Regions from separate parts of the Atlantibacter sp. MEI4A-1023 genome, predicted to be linked through region 2. Evidence: predicted binding sites of a transcription regulator. Region 2 holds the regulator's gene; the other holds the start of a gene.
The links. The regulator PurR, encoded in region 2, represses purine synthesis genes. The targets are predictions, from matches to a motif close to CANGCAAACGTTTGCNTG.
Positions count from the first base shown of each region.

Region 1: gcvT (glycine cleavage system aminomethyltransferase GcvT) is a predicted target of PurR. The motif match lies at 2,582-2,599, and genes of this name have one in related genera.

Region 1 is NZ_CM149568.1:780,980-785,404, forward strand. Features, by position in the region: gene ubiH (2-octaprenyl-6-methoxyphenyl hydroxylase) at 1-1,055, shown strand, start outside; gene ubiI (FAD-dependent 2-octaprenylphenol hydroxylase) at 1,066-2,268, shown strand; gene gcvT (glycine cleavage system aminomethyltransferase GcvT) at 2,680-3,777, shown strand; gene gcvH (glycine cleavage system protein GcvH) at 3,804-4,193, shown strand; gene gcvP (aminomethyl-transferring glycine dehydrogenase) at 4,304-4,425, shown strand, end outside.
Region 2 is NZ_CM149568.1:2,548,862-2,553,286, reverse strand. Features, by position in the region: gene punC (purine nucleoside transporter PunC) at 1-499, opposite strand, end outside; gene punR (DNA-binding transcriptional activator PunR) at 623-1,534, shown strand; gene purR (HTH-type transcriptional repressor PurR) at 1,550-2,575, opposite strand; gene cydH (cytochrome bd-I oxidase subunit CydH) at 2,863-2,952, shown strand; gene ACVV26_RS12245 (MFS transporter) at 3,198-4,364, shown strand; gene sodB (superoxide dismutase [Fe]) at 4,401-4,425, opposite strand, start outside.

The DNA of each region.
Region 1 (4,425 bases), 1.8 Mb from region 2:
CACATCCTGGGTTTGATGCGCGCGCTATCGCGCTGGCCCAGGGCACCGTGGCGCAGCTGGCGCGCATCGGTATCTGGCAAAATCTGGCCGACTGCGCCACTGCCATTGAAACGGTGCATGTCAGCGACAGAGGCCACGCCGGGTTCGTCACCATCGACGCGCGGGATTATCAGATTGATGCGCTGGGGCAGGTGGTTGAGCTGCATGAAATCGGCCAGCGGCTGTTTACCTTACTCAAACGCGCCCGTGGCGTGACGCTGCACTGCCCGGCCAGAGTGACGAAAGTCGCGCGCGACGAACAACATGTTGACGTCACCCTGTCCAACGGCCAGCAGATCCGCGGGGCGCTGTTGGTAGCGGCAGACGGTTCGCGGTCCGCTATCGGCGAGCAGTGCGGCATCCGCTGGCAAAATATTCCTTATCAACAGCTGGCGGTCATCGCCAACGTCACCACCGCGCAGCCGCACCGTGGCCGCGCGTTCGAGCGCTTTACCGAAAATGGGCCGCTGGCGGTATTGCCGATGACCCAGGGGCGCTGTTCGCTGGTGTGGTGCCATTCGCTGGAAAACCAGCAGGTGCTGGACTGGAGCGATGCGCGGTTCTGCGATGAATTGCAGAAAGCGTTCGGCTGGCGGTTAGGCCGCATTACCCATGCAGGGGCCAGAAGCGCCTATCCGCTGGTGCTAAGCCGTGCCGAATCGTCGGTATCCCATCGCGTCGCGCTGGTGGGCAATGCCTCCCAAACGCTGCATCCCATTGCCGGGCAGGGGTTTAACCTCGGTATGCGCGATGTGATCACTCTGGCGGAAAACGTGGCGGCGGCCTGGCAAGCGGGGCAGGATGTGGGCGCCTTCGCGGTACTCAACGGCTGGCAGTGCCAGCGCGAGCCGGATCGCGACGCCACCGTAGGCGTAACCGACGGGCTGGTGCATCTGTTTGCCAATCACTGGTCGCCGCTGGTGGTGGGGCGAAATTTAGGGCTGATGGGCGTTGAGATATTCACGCCAGCGCGCGATGCGCTGGCCAGGCGGACCCTGGGTTGGGTTGCGCGCTAAGGAGAAAAATGTGCAAAGCGTAGATGTGGCGATTGTAGGCGGCGGAATGGTCGGGCTGGCACTGGCGTGCGGATTGCAGGGCAGCGGCCTGCGCGTCGCGGTGCTTGAGCAGCAGCAACCGCAACCGCTGGCGGCGGATGCGCCTTTTGCGCTGCGGGTATCCGCCATTAACGCGGCCAGCGAAAAACTGCTGGAAAAGCTCGGCGTCTGGCAAGCCATTCTGGAACAGCGCGTCAGCCGTTATCACGGCATGGAAGTGTGGGACAAAGACAGCTTTGGACGCATCGCGTTCGACGATAAAAGCATGGGCTTCAGCCACCTCGGCCATATCATCGAAAACAGTGTGGTCCATCAGGCGCTGTGGGAGAAAGCCTCCCGTAACGCAGACATCACGCTAATTGCCCCGTCGCAGCTACAACAGGTGGCATTCGGTGAAAATGAAGCCTTTCTGACGTTGCAGGACGGCACCATGCTGACGGCGCGGCTGGTGGTGGGAGCGGATGGCGCGAACTCGTGGCTACGCAACCGCGCGGATATTCCGCTGACGTTCTGGGATTACGGGCATCAGGCGCTGGTAGCGACGATCCGCACCGCAGAGCCGCACGGCGCGGTGGCGCGGCAGATTTTTCATGGTGAAGGCATTCTGGCATTCCTGCCCTTACCCGATCCGAACCTGTGCTCCATCGTCTGGTCACTGTCGCCGAAAGAGGCGGAGCGGTTACAGCAGTGCGATGTTGAGACCTTTAACCAGGAACTGTGCATCGCCTTTGATAACCGGCTCGGCCTGTGTTCATTGGAAAGCGAGCGTCAAATCTATCCGTTGACCGGGCGCTATGCCCGCCAGTTCGCCGCCCATCGTCTGGCGCTGGTGGGCGACGCGGCACACACCATTCATCCGCTCGCCGGACAGGGCGTCAACCTCGGCTTTATGGATGCGGCAGAACTGATTGCCGAGATCCGCCGTCTGCACAAGCAGGGCAAAGATATCGGGCAGCACCTCTACCTGCGCCGCTACGAACGCAGCCGCAAGCACAGCGCGGCGGTAATGCTGGCGAGTATGCAGGGGTTTCGCGAACTGTTTGCCGGGAGCCATCCGGCCAAAAAACTGCTGCGCGATGTGGGGCTGAAGCTGGCGGATAAATTGCCGGGCGTCAAACCGCAGCTTATTCGTGAGGCGATGGGCCTCAACGACCTGCCTGACTGGTTACGTTAACTCGATCACACTTCCCTTTTCAGGCACTGAGAAGGGAAGCTTCTCCTCATTTGAATTATTCTAATTTGACCGGATTTTTCGAATTAGTTTTATTAATGTGGCGATTTTTCGCTTTTAGCGATTTCATCCGAATTTCCGACGTAAATGCTTCCTCGTAAAAAATCATTCCCCTTTATGTTGCGTTTATGTGTCTGTATTCGCATTTTTCCAGTGAATTCCACTGTAGCCTTCTTTTCCCATTTTGGTCATAAGCTAATGTAATGACCCATTTTCGCGTGTGGTTTGTCCCGGCGTTAGATGGTAACGTCAGGCCAAAGGTAACGTTTGCGTCGGCGGCGGGAATGATGCCGACGCCGGGTTTCGTCCAGTAGTAAAGAGGCAACAGGCCTCTGCTGACTGAAAGAGGAAAAGATGGCTCAACAGACTCCTTTGTTCGAACAACACACGCTCTGCGGCGCGCGCATGGTGGATTTCCATGGCTGGATGATGCCGCTGCACTACGGCTCGCAGATCGATGAGCACCACGCGGTGCGCAACGATGCCGGAATGTTCGATGTATCCCATATGACCATCGTCGACCTGCATGGCGATCGCACCCGCGAGTTTCTGCGCTATCTGCTGGCAAACGACGTGGCGAAGCTTACCCAGCCGGGTAAAGCGCTGTACAGCGGGATGCTCAATGCTTCCGGCGGCGTGATTGACGACCTGATTGTTTATTTCCTCACTGAAGATTATTTCCGCCTCGTTGTTAACTCTGCCACCCGTGAAAAAGACCTCGCCTGGATCACCCAGCACGCCGAACCGTATGCCATCGACATCACCGTTCGCGATGACCTGGCGCTGATTGCCGTTCAGGGCCCGCAGGCGAAACAGAAAGCCGCTACCCTGTTTACTGATGAACAACGCCAGGCCGTGGACGGCATGAAGCCGTTCTTTGGCGTGCAGTCCGGTGATGTGTTTATCGCCACCACCGGCTACACCGGCGAAGCGGGTTATGAAATCGCGATGCCGGTAGAAAAAGCGGTCTCTTTCTGGAGCCAGTTAGTTGAGGCAGGCGTGAAGCCGTGCGGGCTTGGCGCGCGCGATACGCTGCGCCTGGAAGCGGGTATGAATCTGTACGGTCAGGAGATGGACGAAGGCGTTTCCCCGCTGGAAGCCAATATGGGCTGGACGATTGCCTGGCAGCCGGAAGATCGTGATTTTATCGGCCGCGAAGCGCTGGAATCCCAGCGCGAAAAAGGCACCGACCAACTGGTTGGCCTGATCATGAAAGAGAAAGGCGTACTGCGTAATGACCTGCCGGTGCGTTTCACCGATGCGCAGGGCAACGTGCAGGAAGGCAAGATCACCAGCGGATCGTTCTCACCGACCCTGGGCTACAGCATTGCGCTGGCGCGCGTTCCCGCCGGGATTGGCGACACCGCCATCGTGCAGATCCGTAACCGCGAAATGCCGGTTATGGTCACCAAACCGATTTTTGTTCGCGCCGGTAAGCCGGTCGTTCAGTAACTGTTTCGTTATTCGGAGAAAAAGAAATGAGCAATGTGCCAGGTGAACTGAAATACAGCAAAGAGCATGAGTGGCTGCGTAAAGAAGCGGACGGGTCTTACACCGTTGGGATTACCGAACATGCGCAGGAACTGCTGGGCGACATGGTATTTGTCGATCTGCCGGACGTTGGCGCAACCGTAAGCGCGGGCGATGACTGCGCGGTGGCGGAATCCGTGAAAGCGGCATCCGACATTTATGCGCCAATCAGCGGTGAAATCGTTGCGGTAAACGACGCCCTGAGCGATTCACCTGAGCAGGTGAACAGCGAGCCGTATGGCGCAGGCTGGATTTTCCGTATCAAAGCCAGCGACGAATCCGAAGTTGAAGCATTACTGGATGCGGCTGGTTACGAAGCCCTGTTAGAAGACGAATAAATACGCGTCATCCTTCATGTTGCAGGGGCGCTGGCTTCTGCAACGTGAATAATTTTTCGAGTACCACCCGTTACCAACCGATTCACTGCACGTTTCAGGAACCCTCGCTCATGACCCAGACCCTCGACCAGTTGGAAAACCGCGACGCGTTTATTGACCGTCATATCGGCCCGGATAGCGAGCAGCTGCACGCCATGCTCAACACCGTTGGCGCGGACTCCCTTGATGCCCT
Region 2 (4,425 bases):
ACAGCACCAGGAAAATCACTTTCCAGTCAAAATGATGCAGCAGCCAGCTGCCTAACAGCGGGGCGAGAGCAGGCGACAGCGCGACCAGCGGCATAATGGTGGCGAAAATGCGGTTGGTGCGGGTCGCGGGATAATAATCGGTGACCAGCGCCTGCCAGGTTACGGCAGCGGCACAGACGCCTACCGCCTGGACAAAGCGCAGCGCCAGCAGCATGGCGGTATTGTCTACCCACAGCATGCCGAGACAGCCCACGGCGAATATGCCCAGGCCCGCCAGTAAAATCGGCTTACGGCCATAGCGATCGGATAACGGGCCCCACGCCAGTTGCGCAACGGCAAACCCGGCCAGGAATAAACTCAGGCTGGCGCTAACGGCAGAGGCCTCTGTGCCCAAATCCTGCTGAATGGCGGCAAACGCCGGTAAATACATATCGGTAGCCAGGAAGCCCAGAACGCTTAACCCTGCCAGCCAGACTAAAAAACCTCGTGAAGGACGCATGGTAATTCTCTTCTTTTTTGATCTGATAACGCTTATTACGGACGCAGGAGTGTACAAAAGTGCAATCGTCCTTGTGAAACGTTAATATTTGCACGTTCCTTTCAAATTTTTTGCAGGCAGAACATGTGGTCTGAATATTCACTGGAAGTGGTTGATGCGGTGGCGCGTAACGGCAGCTTCAGCGCGGCGGCGCAGGAACTGCACCGGGTGCCGTCGGCGGTGAGCTATACCGTTAAACAACTGGAAGAATGGCTGGCGGTTCCGCTATTTATCCGCCGTCACCGGGAAGTGGAGCTAACGCCTGCCGGGGCGTGGTTTTTAAAAGAGGGCCGTTCTGTTATCAGAAAAATGATGGTCACGCGCCAGCAGTGCCAGCAGATCGCCAACGGCTGGCGCGGGCAGCTCTCTATTGCGGTGGATAATATCGTCAAACCGGCGCGTACCCGCCAGCTAATCCTTGATTTCTATCGTCATTTCGACGATGTGGAACTGATTGTCGCCCAGGAAGTGTTTAACGGCGTGTGGGATGCGCTGTCGGACGGGCGCGTCGAGCTGGCGATTGGCGCGACCCAGGCGATCCCGGTGGGCGGACGGTTCGCGTTTCGCGATATGGGGCCGCTAAGCTGGCAGTGTGTGGTGAGCGCCAGCCATCCGCTGGCGGCGGAACAGACACCGCTCAGCGATGACCAACTGCGCCAGTGGCCGTCGCTGGTACTGGAAGATACCTCGCGCTCATTGCCCAAGCGCACCACCTGGCTGCTGGATAATCAGCGCCGCGTGGTGGTGCCAGACTGGGCGACAGCGGTGGCGTGTTTAAACAACGGCTTGTGCGTCGGCATGGTGCCTGCGCATGTGGCGCACGACCCGGTAGTGGCAGGGCACTGGAAAAAGCTGGAACTGGACGACCCGTTCCCGGACTCCCCGTGCTGCCTCACCTGGAAACAAACCGATACTTCACCTGCGCTGCTGTGGCTGCTGGATTATCTGGGCGATAGCGAAACGCTGAACCGGGAGTGGTTGATGGAGCCGGAATAACCGGCTCCGGGAGGATTAACGGCGGTAGTCGCGGAACGGACCGTCTGCGACGGAGCGGCGCTCAATCAGACGCGGATGCACTTCGATGGTTTGTGACTCTTCGCGCTTATTCACGATGCGGTCGAGCAGCATATTAAACGCGGTTTCGCCCAGGGAATCTTTCGGCTGATGAATGGTCGTCAGCGCCGGGCTGAAATAGCGCGCGTTGCGCACATTGTCATAACCGATCACCGAAATATCCTGCGGCACCCGCAGGCCCATCTCATCGGCGGCGCAAATCGCGCCCATCGCCATCACGTCGCCGCCGCAGAACACGGCGGTAGGGCGCGGCTGCTGGGAAAGGATCTGCTGCATGGCGCGATAGCCGGATTCCGGCTCGAAATCACCCTGCACAATCCAGTTTTCCGGCACGCTGATTTGCACTTCTTCCAGCGCTTTCAGGAAACCGGCCAGACGGCCCGCGCCGGTGTTACGTTCCAGCGGACCGGGGATCACGCCGATTTCGCGGTGGCCGCGCTCAATCAGGTAGCGCCCGGCCATATAACCGCCCTGGAAGGCGTTATCGATCACCGAGTCGGTGAAGTCGGCTTTGGATTCGCCCCAGTCCATCACCACCATCGGAATATGGCGATACTCTTCCAGCATCGACAGCAGGGATTCCGGGTATTCGGAGCACATCACCAGTAAACCGTCGACGCGCTTTTGCGCCATCATCGACAGATAGGCGCGCTGTTTTTCCTGGTTGTTATGGGCGTTACCGAGGATCAGCGTATAGCCTTTGGTGAAACAACTGTTTTCCACGGCTTCGATAATTTCAGCAAAATAGGGCGCTTCGCTGCTGGTCGCCAGCAAACCGATAGATTTGGTGTGATTAACTTTTAAACTGCGCGCCACGGCGCTCGGGGAATAGTGCAATTCCTTGATGGCTGCCCAAACTGCGTTGCGTGTTTCTTCCGCAACAAAGCGGGTTTTGTTAATCACATGCGACACAGTTGTAGTGGAAACGTTTGCGCGTTTAGCGACATCTTTTATTGTTGCCATTCTTGTTACTCCAGACCCTCTCCGAGCCCCTGTTCATCACAGGTTAAACGTTTGCCTATGCCAACCTCGGTCCGCAACATTTCGGTTGCAGTATGTCGGGGATTGCGACATTAAAAGGAGGGGGTCAATGGCTGGTGAAAAATAAGGTAGCGACGGATTTTGTCTGATCTTGCGCAAAAGGGGAAGAGGGAAAACGCATATCAGCTTAAATCCCGTGGTAATTTTGTCTGAATTTATGCAAAAATGATCTGCACACACTTTTAATGTGGGTAACAAGGAGAGCAAAAATGAGCACAGACCTGAAATTTTCTCTGGTGACGACCGTTATCGTGCTGGGACTGATTGTGGCAACCGGTTTAGTTGCGGTACTGAACTAAACAGAAATTACATTTCGACCGCGTTTGGCAATAACAAACACCAGAAAATGGCTATTTTTTGGTGTTTGGTTCGATTTCCTGACTCCCGCTTCTGTTTCACCTCATTATTCACATTTGCGCAAAAATCTTTTGCCAAAATGGTTACTTCCTTTCTGATGTGACAAATGTCACTCTTTGCTTCTTTTTTGCTACAAGTCGCCGTGTAGTAAACACACGTGAAGCGACACGATTTCTGGAATTCACCAATGAAAATAAATTATCCGTTGCTGGCGCTGGCTATCGGCGCGTTTGGGATCGGCACGACTGAGTTTTCACCGATGGGGCTGTTGCCGGTCATCGCAAAAGGTGTCGATGTCTCGATCCCTGCTGCCGGAATGCTCATCAGCGCCTATGCGGTAGGGGTGATGGTTGGCGCGCCGCTGATGACGCTGCTTTTGTCTCATCGTGCACGGCGCAGCGCGCTGATCTTCCTGATGGCGATTTTCACTCTCGGCAATGTGCTTTCTGCCATCGCGCCGGATTACGCCACTTTAATGATCTCACGCATTATCACCAGCCTGAACCACGGCGCGTTTTTTGGCCTGGGGTCGGTGGTCGCGGCAAGCGTAGTGCCGAAACATAAACAGGCCAGCGCGGTCGCCACGATGTTTATGGGCCTGACGATTGCCAATATCGGCGGCGTGCCTGCTGCCACGTGGCTCGGCGAGACCATCGGCTGGCGGATGTCGTTCCTGGCGACGGCGGGCCTCGGCGTGATTTCTATGGTTAGCCTGTGGTTCTCGCTGCCGAAAGGCGGCGCAGGCGAACGCCCGGACGTGAAAAAAGAGTTGTCGGTACTGATGCGTCCGCAGGTGGTCAGCGCACTGTTAACCACCGTCTTAGGCGCGGGGGCGATGTTTACGCTGTATACCTATATTTCCCCGGTATTGCAGCATGTTACCCACGCGACGCCGCTGTTCGTTACCGCGATGCTGGTGCTGATTGGCGTCGGTTTCTCCCTTGGCAACTGGCTGGGTGGCCGACTGGCGGATAAATCCGTGACCGGCACCCTGAAAGGCTTTTTATTGCTGCTGATCGTGATTATGGCCGCTATTCCGTGGCTGGCGCGCAGTGAATTTGGCGCGGCGCTGAGCATGGTGGTATGGGGCGCGGCGACCTTTGCGGTGGTGCCGCCGTTGCAGATGCGCGTGATGCGCGTTGCCAGCGAAGCGCCGGGACTGTCGTCATCGGTAAATATCGGGGCGTTTAACCTGGGCAATGCGCTGGGCGCGGCGGCAGGCGGCGCGGTGATCCAGGCGGGGTTAGGGTTCAGCATGGTGCCGGTGATGGGCGCAATGATTGCATCGGTCGGGCTGGCGCTGGTGGTGCTGTCATCAAGACGTGAACGCGAGACGCTGTGTGCGGCGGAATAAAAAACGGAGAAGGGCGACCTTCTCCGTGACAGGGGCTTAGGCGGCGAAGTTTTTCGCCGCA